DNA from 4 places in the Pseudomonas sp. TE3728 genome. Region 2 is predicted to be linked to each of the others. Evidence: predicted binding sites of a transcription regulator. Region 2 holds the regulator's gene; each other region holds the start of a gene.
The links. Region 2 encodes FliA, which starts transcription of late flagellar genes. Its sites were predicted from a motif close to CTAAAGTTTNNNNNNNNNNNGCCGNTAA; they were not measured.
Positions count from the first base shown of each region.

Region 1: ACZ89R_RS20190 (methyl-accepting chemotaxis protein) is a predicted target of FliA. The motif match lies at 1,541-1,568, and genes of this name have one in related genera.
Region 3: ACZ89R_RS18975 (methyl-accepting chemotaxis protein) is a predicted target of FliA. The motif match lies at 1,833-1,860, and genes of this name have one in related genera.
Region 4: ACZ89R_RS01180 (methyl-accepting chemotaxis protein) is a predicted target of FliA. The motif match lies at 1,700-1,727, and genes of this name have one in related genera.

Region 1 covers NZ_JBWBQT010000001.1:4,605,300-4,608,840, reverse strand. Annotated here, with positions in the region: gene tatC (twin-arginine translocase subunit TatC) at 1-717, shown strand, start outside; gene ACZ89R_RS20195 (16S rRNA (uracil(1498)-N(3))-methyltransferase) at 714-1,421, shown strand; gene ACZ89R_RS20190 (methyl-accepting chemotaxis protein) at 1,610-3,526, shown strand.
Region 2 covers NZ_JBWBQT010000001.1:6,000,715-6,004,255, forward strand. Annotated here, with positions in the region: gene flhF (flagellar biosynthesis protein FlhF) at 1-709, shown strand, start outside; gene fleN (flagellar synthesis regulator FleN) at 826-1,656, shown strand; gene fliA (RNA polymerase sigma factor FliA) at 1,653-2,393, shown strand; gene ACZ89R_RS26485 (chemotaxis response regulator CheY) at 2,562-2,933, shown strand; gene ACZ89R_RS26490 (protein phosphatase CheZ) at 2,964-3,541, shown strand, end outside.
Region 3 covers NZ_JBWBQT010000001.1:4,315,567-4,319,107, reverse strand. Annotated here, with positions in the region: gene ACZ89R_RS18975 (methyl-accepting chemotaxis protein) at 1-1,718, opposite strand, end outside; gene ACZ89R_RS18970 (sigma-70 family RNA polymerase sigma factor) at 2,018-2,518, shown strand; gene ACZ89R_RS18965 (FecR domain-containing protein) at 2,518-3,531, shown strand.
Region 4 covers NZ_JBWBQT010000001.1:265,658-269,198, reverse strand. Annotated here, with positions in the region: gene ACZ89R_RS01195 (MmcQ/YjbR family DNA-binding protein) at 1-290, shown strand, start outside; gene ACZ89R_RS01190 (DUF1294 domain-containing protein) at 307-735, opposite strand; gene ACZ89R_RS01185 (undecaprenyl-diphosphate phosphatase) at 732-1,562, opposite strand; gene ACZ89R_RS01180 (methyl-accepting chemotaxis protein) at 1,855-3,489, shown strand.

The DNA of each region.
Region 1 (3,541 bases), 1.4 Mb from region 2:
TGTGTCGTGGCGGTGTTCATCATTTTTGCCGGGCTGTTCGCCTTCACCCAGCAGATCTACACCTTCGTCTCCACACCGCTGCGCCAGTACCTGCCGGCCGGCGCGACGATGATCGCCACCGACGTGTCGTCGCCGTTCCTGACGCCGCTGAAGCTGACGATGATGGTCTCGCTGTTCCTGGCGATCCCGGTGATCCTGCACCAGATCTGGGGCTTTATCGCACCGGGCCTGTACAAGCATGAGAAGCGCATCGCGGTGCCGTTGCTGGTCTCCAGCATTCTGCTGTTCTACACCGGCATGGCCTTCGCCTATTTCCTGGTGTTCCCGCTGATCTTCAAGTTCTTCGCCGCCGCCACTCCGGCCGGCGTGGAAATGATGACAGACATCACCAGCTACCTCGATTTCGTCATGACGCTGTTCTTCGCCTTCGGCGTGGCGTTCGAGATTCCGGTGGCGGTGGTGCTGCTGGTGTGGATCGGCGTGGTCAATGTCGCCTACCTGAAGAAAATCCGCCCGTACGTGATCATTGGCTGCTTCGTGGTCGGCATGATCCTGACGCCGCCGGACATCTTCTCGCAGACGCTGCTGGCTGTACCGATGTGGTTGCTGTTCGAGATCGGCATCCTGTTCGGCAGCCTGATCAGCAAGCGTGGCGAGCACCCGGACGATCAGCCGGCTGACGATCACAACGACCAGCCGCCAGCGACTCAAGCGTGAATTTGCTGCTCCTCGAAGAGGCCGACTTCATTGCGGCCGACCGGGCGATCCTGCGCGATCGCCGGTTGACCCACATGCAGGAAGTCCACCGCTCGGCGGTTGGCGACAGCCTGCGGGTCGGGCGTATCGGCGGCTTGATGGGCTCGGCCGAGTTGCTGCGCCTGGACGCCGATGAAGCCGAGTTGCGCATCACCCTCGACCAGCCGCCACCGGCCAAGCTGCCACTGACTTTGGTGCTGGCGCTGCCGCGACCGAAAATGCTCCGTCGGGTGTTTCAGACCGTGGCCGCCATGGGCGTGCCGCGCATCGTGCTGGTGAACAGCTATCGCGTCGAGAAGAGCTTCTGGCAAACCCCGTTCCTGGAACCCGAGGCGATTCGCGAGCAATTGATCCTGGGTCTTGAACAGGCCCGGGACAGCGTGCTGCCAGAGGTCGTCATCGAGAAGCGCTTCAAGCCTTTTGTCGAAGACCGTCTGCCGGCCATTACCGAAGGCACCCTCGGCCTGGTCGGTCATCCCGGTGACTACCCACCCTGCCCTCGCGGCCTGGACGAGCCAGTGACCCTGGCTATCGGCCCCGAAGGCGGCTGGATTCCCTACGAAATCGACTTGCTGGGCAAGGCCGGCCTGCAACCGGTGCAACTCGGCGAGCGCATCCTGCGGGTCGAAACCGCCGTTACGGCGCTGCTTTCTCGTTTGTTTTAACCCTTCCGGATCACACCTCCCCATGTAGGAGCTGCCGAAGGCTGCGATCTTTTGATTTTCAGAATCAAGATCAAAATATCGCAGCCTTCGGCAGCTCCTACGGGATCGTGCCTTGACGCCTACAGAATGCCGTCTGCCGGCCGATACAGCTCCCATAAAACCAATTAATGGTCCGAGGGAGTAGCAGCATGTACCGATGGCTGGCCGAGAAACTGGGAAACGTAAGCGTCAATCGCAAACTGGGTGTCGGCTTCGGTCTGGTGCTGCTTCTGACCTTGTTGATCACCTTTACCGGCTGGACCGGCCTGAGCGGTGTGATCAGCCGTGGCGATACGCTAGGGTTCATTTCCAGCCTCAATGAGCTGACCAAAGACCTGCGTCTCGCCCGCCTGGATTACGACATGCGCCGTGGCGAACAAGGCCCGGGCGCCGTCAACGAGCTGATCGGTCAACTCGATACCGGCCTGAAAACCGCCCGTACGCTGATCGAACAGCCTGCCGACGTGGCCATGATCGACCAGCAATTGGCCGCAGTCAGCGAGTACAAACGCGCCTTCGCTGATATGACTCAGGCCACCGCCACCCGCGAAGATGCTCGCAGCAAATTGGGCGCCACTGCCGATAACGCTGTGGCCCGGGTCGCTGAAGTCGAAAAATCCCTGCTGCAAGGCGACAGTGTCGCCCAGTTCAACAGCGTGATCGACCTGAGCAAACTGATCCAGCAAGCACGTTTCCAGGTACGCGGCTACACCTACAGCGGCAAGCCCGAAGCCGAGCAGCCAGCGCTGGACGCCATCGGCAATGCTCTGAAAAACCTCGAAAGCCTGCCGTCTCAACTGCCGGAACAACACATCGCCAACCTGCAACAAGCGACCGACTCGCTCAAAGCCTATCGCGCGGCGGTCAGCCAATTCCGCGACTCCCAGGTCGCCAGCGCTGCCGCCCTCAAACGCATGAGCGCGCAAGGCGACATTCTGTTCGACGTCAGCAAAAAGCTCACTGTCTCGCAAACTGTCGTACGTGACACCGATGCGGCACATGCAAAAAACCTGCTGCTGTTGGCCACCGTCCTGGCGTCAGCCTTTGGTTTGTTCGCGGCTTGGGCCATCACTCGCCAGATCGTCATTCCCCTGAGCCAGACCCTCAAAGTGGCCGAGCGTGTCGCCGCGGGCGACCTGACTCACAATCTCATTTCAGAACGTCAGGACGAACTGGGTCAGCTACAGCGCGCCATGCAGAGCATGACCCTGGGTCTGCGAGAACTGATCGGTGGCATCAGCGATGGCGTGACCCAAATCGCCAGCGCCGCTGAAGAGCTGTCCGCCGTCACCGAGCAGACCAGCGCCGGGGTCAACAGCCAGAAAGTCGAGACCGATCAAGTGGCCACCGCCATGCACGAAATGACCGCCACTGTGCAGGAAGTCGCGCGCAACGCCGAGGAAGCGTCCGAAGCTGCCGTCGCCGCCGACCAGCAGGCCCGCGAGGGTGACAAGGTGGTGGGCGAAGCCATCGCCCAGATCGAGCGCCTGGCCGTCGAAGTCGGCAACTCCACCGCCGCCATGGGCGATCTGAAACGCGAAAGCGACAAGATCGGCAGTGTGCTCGATGTGATCAAGTCCGTGGCCCAGCAAACCAACCTGCTGGCGCTCAATGCCGCCATCGAAGCCGCCCGCGCCGGTGAAGCGGGACGCGGTTTTGCGGTGGTCGCCGACGAGGTCCGCAGCCTGGCCCAGCGCACCCAGAAGTCTACCGAAGAAATCGAAGAGCTGATCGTCGGTCTGCAAACCGGCACTCAGCAGGTCGCGACCATCATGGACAACAGCCGCAGCCTGACCGACAGCAGCGTCGAACTGACCCGCCGCGCCGGTGGCTCGCTGGAAAGCATCACCCGCACCGTATCGGCGATCCAGTCAATGAACCAGCAGATCGCCGCCGCTGCCGAGCAACAGAGCGCCGTGGCTGAAGAGATCAACCGCAGCGTGCTGAACGTGCGTGATGTGTCCGAGCAGACCTCGGCAGCCAGTGAAGAGACCGCGGCCTCCAGCGTCGAGCTGGCGCGGCTGGGGACGCATTTGCAGATGCTGGTGGGGCGGTTCAAGGTTTAACAACGCGTAAAACGA
Region 2 (3,541 bases):
GGCGCGGATGATCGCCACTCCGGAAGTCGAGCCATTGGAAGAGGGTGGTGTGATTGCCATGGTTGGCCCGGCAGGCATGGGCAAGACCACCACGCTGGCCAAGCTCGCAGCGCGTTATGTGCTCAAGTACGGCGCGCAAAACATCGCGCTGGTGAGCATGGACAGCTATCGCATCGGCGCTCAGGAACAGCTCAAGACCCTGGGCCGCATCCTCAACGTGTCGGTCACCCACGTCGACCCGGGCCAATCGCTGGTGCAGGCGCTGGAGCCTTTGCTGCGCAAACGCGTAGTGCTGATCGATACCGCCGGCCTGCAAGCCAGCGATCCAGCACTGCGCATGCAGCTCGAAAGCCTGGCCGGACGGGGCATCAAATCAAAAAATTATCTGGTCTTGGCAACCACTAGCCAGAAACAGGTTCTAACCGCCGCTTATCACAGTTACAAACGTTGCGGCCTTGCCGGCTGCATCCTGACTAAACTGGATGAAACGGCAAGCTTGGGCGAGGTGTTGAGCCTGGCCATCAGTCATGAACTGCCGGTGGCTTACCTGACCGATGGCCCGCGGATTCCGGATGATTTGCATCTGCCGCGTCGTCATCAGTTGGTCAGCCGTGCCGTTAGCGTGCAAATGCAGGAAGAACCCAGCGAAGAAGCCATGGCTGACATGTTCGCTGATATTTACCACAGCCCGACCAAGCAGGTTGGCTGAGGTACTAATGAACAGTTTTTGTACCTACATCGATGGTCTGCCATGCATTGTTCAGTTGGTGAACGCGCAGCCAGTAATGTGGCCTCCGTCTAAGTAAGACAAGGTAAAGAAATAACATGGGCAGCATGCATCCCGTACAGGTGATCGCGGTGACCGGCGGCAAAGGTGGCGTCGGGAAGACTAACGTGTCAGTGAACTTGTCCCTGGCTCTAGCTGAGCTCGGCCGGCGCGTCATGCTGCTGGATGCCGATCTGGGACTGGCGAACGTCGACGTCCTGCTGGGACTGACACCCAAACGCACGCTGGCCGACGTGATCGAAGGCCGCTGTGAGCTGCGCGACGTGCTGTTGCAAGGACCCGGCGGCATACGCATCGTCCCGGCGGCGTCCGGCACCCAGAGCATGGTTCATTTGAGCCCGGCCCAGCATGCCGGCCTGATCCAGGCCTTCAGCGACATTGGCGACAACCTCGACGTATTGGTGATCGACACCGCTGCGGGCATTGGTGACTCGGTAGTCAGTTTCGTTCGTGCTGCCCAGGAAGTGCTGCTGGTGGTGTGCGATGAGCCGACCTCGATTACCGACGCCTACGCGCTGATCAAATTGTTGAATCGCGACTATGGCATGAACCGCTTCCGCGTCCTGGCCAACATGGCGCAGAGCCCGCAGGAAGGCCGCAATCTGTTCGCCAAGTTGACCAAGGTCACGGATCGTTTCCTCGACGTCGCCTTACAATACGTTGGTGCCGTGCCTTACGACGAAAGCGTGCGCAAGGCCGTGCAGAAGCAGCGTGCTGTCTACGAAGCCTTCCCGCGTTCCAAGTGCGCCCTGGCGTTCAAGGCCATTGCGCAGAAGGTCGATACCTGGCCACTGCCGGCCAACCCGCGTGGGCACCTGGAGTTTTTCGTCGAGCGCCTCGTGCAACAGACCGCAGGACCCGTCCTATGACAGCCAGTGGTTACAACCTCTACAAGAAGTCGGCACGTGACGCGCAGTACGAGCTGATCGAGCGTTACGCGCCACTGGTCAAACGCATTGCCTACCACTTGCTGGCGCGTCTGCCGGCCAGTGTCCAGGTCGAAGACCTGATCCAGGCCGGGATGATCGGCCTGCTTGAAGTATCAACCAAATACGACGCCAGCAAAGGCGCGAGCTTCGAGACGTACGCGGGCATTCGAATCCGCGGCGCGATGCTCGATGAAGTGCGCAAGGGGGACTGGGCGCCACGTTCGGTTCACCGCAATACCCGTATGGTCAGCGACGCAATTCGCTCGATTGAAGCTAAAACCGGCCGTGACGCTAAAGATCACGAAGTTGCGGCCGAACTCCAATTGAGTCTCGACGATTATTACGGGATTTTGAACGACACCCTCGGTAGCCGGTTATTCAGTTTCGACGATCTGTTGCAGGACGGCGAACACGAAGGGCTGCACGAGGATGGCGCCAGTGCTCATCTCGAGCCGTCGCGCGATCTGGAAGATGAACGCTTCCAGGCGGCGCTGGCGGACGCGATTGCCAATTTGCCGGAGCGTGAGCGACTGGTGTTGGCGCTGTACTACGACGAAGAGTTGAATCTCAAGGAAATCGGTGAGGTCCTGGGGGTCAGCGAATCGCGGGTCAGCCAGTTACACAGCCAGTGCGCGGCCCGTTTGCGGGGGCGTTTGGGGGAGTGGCGAGCGCGCTGACAGGCAGTGTGGAGACACTGCGAACGAGGTGGGTACGGCATTTTGCTGCATCGGCCACGGCCCGTTGTAATCCATGCAACTGTTGAGTGTTACGCCGAATTGATTGAACGGCGCGTTCAGGTGCTGCGCGCGTTTTAAGACTGCTTGGAGGTCGAATTGGACAAGAATATGAAAATCCTCATCGTTGATGACTTCTCAACGATGCGGCGGATCATAAAAAACCTGTTGCGTGACCTTGGGTTCACCAACACGGTCGAGGCGGATGACGGTATTACCGCGATTCCGGTCCTCAACAGCGGGAGCATCGACTTTCTGGTAACGGACTGGAACATGCCCGGCATGACCGGTATTGATCTGCTGCGCCACGTGCGTGCCGATGAAAAACTCAAACACCTGCCGGTGTTGATGGTCACGGCCGAAGCCAAGCGCGAGCAAATCATCGAAGCCGCTCAGGCGGGTGTGAACGGCTATGTGGTCAAGCCATTCACGGCTCAAGCGTTGAAAGACAAGATTGAAAAGATCTTCGAACGCATCGGTTGATGTGCAAAGCCAGTCCGTCACGGGGGAGCTATGGAGCATAACGAATCTTCACAGGGCGATTTTGAGTCGACCCTGAAAAAACACGCGGTCGAACTGGTCGAAAGCCTTGAAAAAGGCAGGTTCGGCGACGCTGTGCAACTGATCCATGAGCTCAACCAGACCCGTGACCGCGGCCTGTATCAGGAAGTGGGCAAGCTCACCCGCGAGCTGCATAGCGCGATCGTCAATTTCCAGATTGACCCGCACATGCCGCAAGCCGAGGAAGTGTCTCAGATCACGGATGCCACCGAGCGCCTGGGGTATGTGGTCAAGCTGACCGAGGCCGCAGCCAACCGCACCATGGACCTGGTGGAAAACGCCACGCCGCTGATCAACAGCCTGAGCGACGAAGCTCAGGCGCTGAGCACGGATTGGGGACGGTTCATGCGTCGCGAAGTCGGGGCTGAAGAGTTCCGTGAACTGGCCCGGCGGGTCGACGGTTTCCTGACCCGCAGCAGTGAAGACAACCGCGTCGTGTCGAGCAACCTCAACGACATTCTGCTGGCCCAGGATTACCAGGACCTCACCGGTCAGGTGATCAAGCGCGTGACCCAGTTGGTCACCGAAGT
Region 3 (3,541 bases), 1.7 Mb from region 2:
TCGGTCGCTGCGGCCACCGACTGGTTCATGCCGTCGATTTCGCCGATGCGCTGGGTCACGCTGACCAGACGCAGGCCGGCCTGGTTCGCCACTTCGACACTCTGCTCGCTGGATGCCTGACTGGCATTCATCGTGGTCACCGCTTCGCGAGAACCGATCTGCAGCGAGCTGATCATCTTGTGGATCTCTTCCGCCGACTCCTGGGTGCGATGAGCAAGGTTACGCACCTCGTCCGCCACCACCGCAAAACCACGACCGGCCTCACCGGCACGGGCCGCTTCGATGGCCGCGTTGAGCGCCAGCAAATTGGTCTGCTGGGAAATACCTTTGATCACATCGAGAATGTGGCCGATGTTGTCGGTGCTCGCGTTCAGGGTTTCGATCTGCGTGCAGGACAAGCTGATTTTCTGCGACAGCTCGGTCATGGCCAGGATGGTTTTTTCCACCACCTGACGACCGTCATCGGCCTGCTCGCTCGCGCCGCTGGCGTGTTGCGAAGCATCGGCGGCGTTGCGGGCGATTTCCTGGGTGGCGGCGCCCAATTGGTTGATCGCCGCAGCCACACTGTTGGTGCGGGCGCTTTGTTCGTCGGAGCCGACGATCGAAGCGTTGGACGATGCCATCACCCGTTGCGACAGGTCATGAACCTGACGGGTCGCCGAGGACACTTCGCAAATCGACGCGTGAATCCGCTCCACAAACTGGTTGAAAGAGCCGCCCAACTCGCCGAACTCGTCTTTGCTTTCTACCACCAGACGCCGGGTCAGATCGCCCTCGCCCTGAGCGATGTCCTGCATCGCACGACCCATCGTGGTCAGCGGACGCATCAGCACGCTGATCAGCAGACTCAGCAGTACTGCAATGGCGGTCACGGCGATGAACATCGCGATCAGCGCCGAGGTGCGGAACTGGCTCAGTGGTGCGTAGGCCTTGGCCTTGTCGATCGACAGACCGATGTACCACTCGGCATTTGGCAAACCACTCACCGGCGTGAACGAGAGGATGCGGTCCTGCTTGTTCAGTTCTACTTCCTGATTGCCTTTCCCGATACGGACACTGGAGCCCGGATAGATGTCTTTCAGGTTCTTCATCACCTGATCCTTGTCCGGGCTGACGATCACCTGACCGTCGGCGCTGACGAGGAACGCGTGACCGATGCCACCGAAGTCCACCGAGTTGATGATCTTCACCAGGGTTTCGAGACTCAAGTCGCCTCCGACGACGCCCAGCAGTTCGCCTTGCTTTTTCACCGGCATGGCGATGGTCACCACTAACCCGCCGACCGCTGCCATGTAAGGCGGGGTCAGCATGGTCTTGTCGGCGACCACGGCTTGTTTGTACCAGGGACGCTGACGCGGATCGTAGCCGTCCGGCATCTTCGCGTCAGGGCGCTGGGTGAACACACCATTGGCCTGCCCGACGTAGGTGAACTGGAAGTTCGAGGTGAGGGCAGGTTGATCGACCAGCCCCGGCAAATCGGCATTGGCGCCTTGATGAGCGACGTTCTGCGCGAGATTTTCCAGGACCAGCACCCGGCCGCTCATCCAGTTCTGCACGCTGCTGGCGGTCAGCTCGCCGGCTTGCTCAACGGATGACTCGAGGTTTTGCCGAATGGTGTTTCGCTGCAAATAGTCGTTGTACAAAGTGAACAACGCAAAAGCCAGCACCACGACGCCTGAAGCGGCCAGCAGGATTTTATGGCTGAACTTGAGATTCATTTCATGGGCTTCTTATGCAAAAAGTGGGGATGCGTTCCGGTTTCAACATTCCATGTAACCGTGCAGACGGCATTCTTGGGCCGCTCTACTTTGGTGCACGCATGTCTCACCAATCTGTCGGCACGAGCGAGAGAAATCTTAGGGATTTGTACGAAACCCGTCAGATACCCGCCGAACGGCGTGCTAGAGCGCCCAAGTAGGGGTGTTTACTGACGGTTGCTCGAACGGCAGTTGCAAATTTTCCGACCCTTGATGACAATGCGACTAATTATCATTTGTGACGTCGGGCTGTCGCGTTCATGTCTTCACCTGAGTTTGCAGTACAGGCGCTTTACAGCAGCCATCACGGGTGGCTCAACACGTGGCTACGTGCGCGATTGGGCAATGCAGCCGATGCGGCGGATCTGGCTCAGGACACGTTCGTCCGGCTGCTGCAAAGAACCGAACGCCTGGAGCTCAAGGCCCCCCGCGCTTTTCTACGAACCATTGCCCGCGGCCTGGTGATCGACCATTGGCGTCGAGAGGAAATCGAGCGTGCCTACCTGGAAACCATCGCCCATTTGCCTGAGGCCGAAACCCCGAGCGCCGAGGCGCGGGCATTGGTGCTCGAATTGCTGGAAAGCATCGCCCGTATGCTTGAAGGCCTGAAGCCGAAAGTGCGTCAGGCATTTCTGCTGGCCCAGTGCGAAGGACTTACCCACAAGCAGATCGCCGAACACATGGGATTATCCCTGCGTTCGGTGGAACGCTATGTGGCTGACGCGCTTTATCACTGCTATGTGCTGCGGTATGAAGCGTGATGCCTGCGGATAACTCAGCACTGAACCGCCGCGGTGCGCCGCATCAGCAGGTGGTTAAACAAGCCATCCATTGGTTGCTGCGCCTGCGTAACAACGCGACCAATCCCAGACTGCGCCAACAATGCGACGTCTGGCGGGCGGAACACCATGAACACGAACTAGCCTGGCAACGGGTGCAGTCCCTGCAAGCCGAGTTGAGCAGTAATCTACGCGCGGTGCCCGGCGCTCAAGTCGCTTTCAATACTTTGGAAAACAGCGCACAGGGACTCGGGCGGCGCCAGGCATTGAAGCTGCTGTCGGGCGCATTATTGATGGGTTCGGCGGCATGGCTGGGCAAGGATGCGATCGGCTGGCAACAATGGACCGCCGACTTCGCCACCACAACAGGCGAGCGACGCGGTTTCCAGTTACCGGATGGCACGCGCCTGGAGCTCAACACCGCCAGCGCGGTGGATCTGGACTACACCGCGCGGCAGCGCCTGATCAAACTGACTCGCGGCGAGATCGTCGTGACGTGCGGTGGGGCAAGTGAAGGGGTTTCGTTTGATGGACCGTTGCGGGTGCAAAGCCGTCACGGTGTGTTCGAAAGTGTGGCGGCGCGCTTCATTGTTCGTCAGGACGCCGACTGCACGCAGCTCAGCGTCACCAGCGGCGTCGTCGCAATCCATTCGCCACGGGCCGCCGATGGCCTGCCGATCCACGTGCAGGCCGGGCAGAGTTATTTGATCGATCGGAGTCGAGCGCAGTTGGCACCGCCGCAGGACATGGATGCGGGGGCCTGGGTGGATGGCCTGATCGTCACCCGCAACATGCGCCTCGGGGATTTCATTAATGAAGTCGGACGTTACCGTCCCGGCTATCTGACCTGCGCGGCCGACATTGCCCACTTGCGGCTGTCCGGGGTTTTCCGTCTCGAAGACACCGACAAACTACTGGCCATCCTGCCGCAAACCCTGGCGGTGCGACTGCGCTATCGCACTCGCTATTGGGTGACGCTGGAGCGGCAGGCCTGAATTATTTTTG
Region 4 (3,541 bases), 5.7 Mb from region 2:
ATTACAAGTGGGGTGGCGTGCGGGTGTTTTCGATTGCCGGGAACAAGATGTTTGCCTTGCAGAACCTGCGGGGACAGTCCCTGGCGTTCAAGGTCGACAAGGACCTGTTCCTGGGCCATTGCGACCGGCCGGGCATTCACCCGGCACCGTATCTGGCCCGGGCCCAGTGGGTCATCATGGAAACGCCCTACCCCCTGGGCACCGAAGAGCTGCAAGGCTTGCTGCAACGTTCCCACCAACTGGTGGTGAGCAAGTTGCCCAAGCGCACGCAGGTCGGCTTGCTGCTTTAAAGTGCTTTAAAGTGCTTTAAAGCAATGCAAACAGGTTAGCGCCCAGAAACAGCTGATCGATCCAGAACACCTGGTGCATCAGCACGATGAGCCAGAACACCAACTGAAACGAGACTTTGCGGGTCTTGTGCCGAAACGCTTGCTGGGCCAGCAAGGCACCCGGCCAACCACCCGCCAGCTCCACCGCGTGCAGGACGTTCTCCGGCGTGCGCCAGCTATCGGCGCGGGCCTTGTGCTTGTCGCTCCAGTACAGGAAAAACGCCAGCACGCTGACGATGCCGTAGGCCGCCAGGGGAATCACCGACACCCCGCGCAGCCACATCGACACCGAGCCAAACAACGGCACTGCGCACAGCACAACGAACACCAGCAGTTTCAGCCGCAGATTCTGAATGGCGCCCCCGGACTTGCGCCCGGGGTTGTTGCGCGCACTGGAATCGCTCATGGCTTGACCGCGGTCCAGTCGACCCACCCGAATTGCCAGGTGGCCAGGATCACCAGACCGAACACAATGCGATACCAGGCGAATGTCGCATAGCTGTGGCTGGCAATGAAGATCAGCAGGGCTCGAACGGCGATCATCGCAAAGATGAAGGCGGTGATGAAGCCAATGGCAAATACCGGAAAATCAGCCGGCACGAAGAGGTTGCGGTATTTGTAGCCCGAGTACACCGCCGCCCCGACCATGGTTGGCATGGCAAGGAAGAACGAGAATTCGGTGGCCGTTTTGCGCGACAACCCGAACAGCAAACCGCCAATGATCGTCGAGCCGGAACGCGAAGTCCCCGGAATCATCGCCAGACACTGGGCGAAGCCGACTTTGAGAGCGTCTTTCCAGGTAATGTCATCGACGCTTTCAGCATGCACTTCATGCTGACGACGTTCGGCCCACAACATCACGACCCCGCCCACGACCAATGCGGTAGCCACGGTAATCGGGTTAAACAGGTACTCATGAATCAAGTCGGCGAAAATCACCCCCAACACCACCGCCGGCAGGAAAGCGATCAACAGGTTAGCGGTAAAACGCCGAGCGCTGGGCTGCGTCGGCAAGCCAATGACCACGTCGAAGATCTTGCGGCGAAACTGCCAGACCACCGCCAGGATCGCGCCGAGCTGAATGATGATATTGAAGGCCATGGCCCGCTCGCCGCCGAAATTGAGCAAGTCCGCCACAATAATCTGGTGCCCGGTACTGGAAATGGGCAAGAACTCCGTCAGCCCTTCTACCACGCCTAAAATCAATGCCTGAAAGGCCGTCCAAAGATCCATCAATCCCCCAAGAAACAATGCCCCCAGGCATGCTCCGTTAATAATTTATAAGCATTAACTGCGATCAACCTTAGCTGAATCCCCGCGCGCACAAGATCCACGCAAAACGGTAAAAATTGCGTGAAAAAAGACTTGGGCTCAGGTTTTCCCGCGCGGGGCCGAAATCCTATCAGACAAGCCTCGTTTACGCTGTCGCGTAATAGGACCTGAGTCGGATAGGCCCGATCGGCAAAGTGTGATTGGATGCTGGCGATCGTTTATTACAAGAACAAGAAACCGGAGTAATCGCGTTATGAACAGCTTGCGCAGTGTGTCGATCAGCCGACGCTTGTGGCTCATCTTGATCGTGGCCGTGGTGATGCTATTGACGTTGGGCGTGTTGATGCTCAAGCAGATTCACGACGACCTCTATCAGGCCAAGGCCCAAAAGACCCAGCACGTGGTGCAGACCGCCAGCGGGATCCTCACCTACTATCACGGCCTGGAAACTGCCGGCACCCTCACCCGCGATGCCGCGCAAAAACAGGCACTGACCGCCGTGCGCGGTTTGCGCTACGACCAGAACGATTATTTCTGGATCAACGACCTGACACCCGTCATGGTCATGCACCCGACCAATCCGAAACTTGAAGGTCAGAATCTCTCGACGATCCGCGACCCCGACGGTTTCGCGCTGTTCAACGAGATGGTCGCCATCGCCAAGGCCAAGGGTGCCGGCATGGTCGATTACCGCTGGCCGAAACCGGGCGCCAGCGCGCCGGTGGAAAAAACCTCCTACGTGAAACTGTTCGAGCCCTGGGGTTGGGTGATCGGTTCGGGTGTGTATATCGATGACATGCAGGCCGAATTTCATGCCCAAGTCTGGAAGGCCTCTTTTGTGGGTCTGGTAATTGCGCTGATCATGGCCCTGTTGGTGATCATGATTGCTCGCAGCATCGTGCGTCCGCTCCAGGAAACCGTGAACGCCATGGCCAACATTGCCAGCGGTGAAAGCGACCTGACCCGCAGCCTCGATACCCACGGCCAGGACGAAGTCACGCAACTGGCCCGGCACTTCAACGCCTTCACCGCGAAACTGCGTCTGGTGATCAGTCAGTTGCAGGTGTCCGCCGGCGCGCTGGGCCAGTCTTCCAGCGAACTGGGCAACGATGCCGCGCAAGCCCAGCAACGCAGCCAACAGCAATCCCAACAAATGGAACTGGTGGCGACCGCGATCAACGAAGTGACCTACGGCGTGCAGGATGTGGCCAAAAACGCCGAACACGCCGCCAGTGAAATGCGCAATGCCGAGTCTCAAGCGCAACAGGGCCAGGTCAATATCGACGGCAGCCTGCAGCAGATCGACAAGCTGTCGTCGACCATCGATCAAGCCGTTGAAGTGATTCGTACGCTGGCCGCCGAAAGCACGCAAATCGGCAGCGTTCTGGAAGTGATCCGCTCCATCGCCGAGCAAACCAACTTGCTGGCCCTCAACGCAGCCATCGAAGCCGCCCGAGCCGGCGAGCAAGGTCGCGGGTTTGCGGTGGTCGCCGATGAAGTGCGCCTGTTGGCCCAGCGTACTCAAAAATCGACGGCGGAAATCCAGTCGATGATCGAACGCCTGCAAAGCCATTCCGAAGCGGCGGTCAAGGTGATTGGCGACAGCAGCCGTGCCTCGCAACTGACCATCGAGCAGGCCGGCCTGGCCGGTGCCAGCCTGAATGCCATCGGCCAGGCCTTGCGCAATCTCAATGGGTTGAACGCTTCGATTGCCAGTGCGACCTTGCAGCAGGCCCACGTGGTGGAAGACATCAACCAGAACGTGACCCAGGCCGCAGGCTTGTCCCACAGCACGGCACTGGCGGCCGAGCAGTCGAGCGTGGCCAGCGTTCACCTCAAGGAATTGAGCGAGCAGTTGAACGGGTTGCTGAAGCAGTTCCGGGTCTGATCAATTCAGTAGGGGCAACTGGCCCGGCCAGCCCGGAACACCAGTCGCCCCC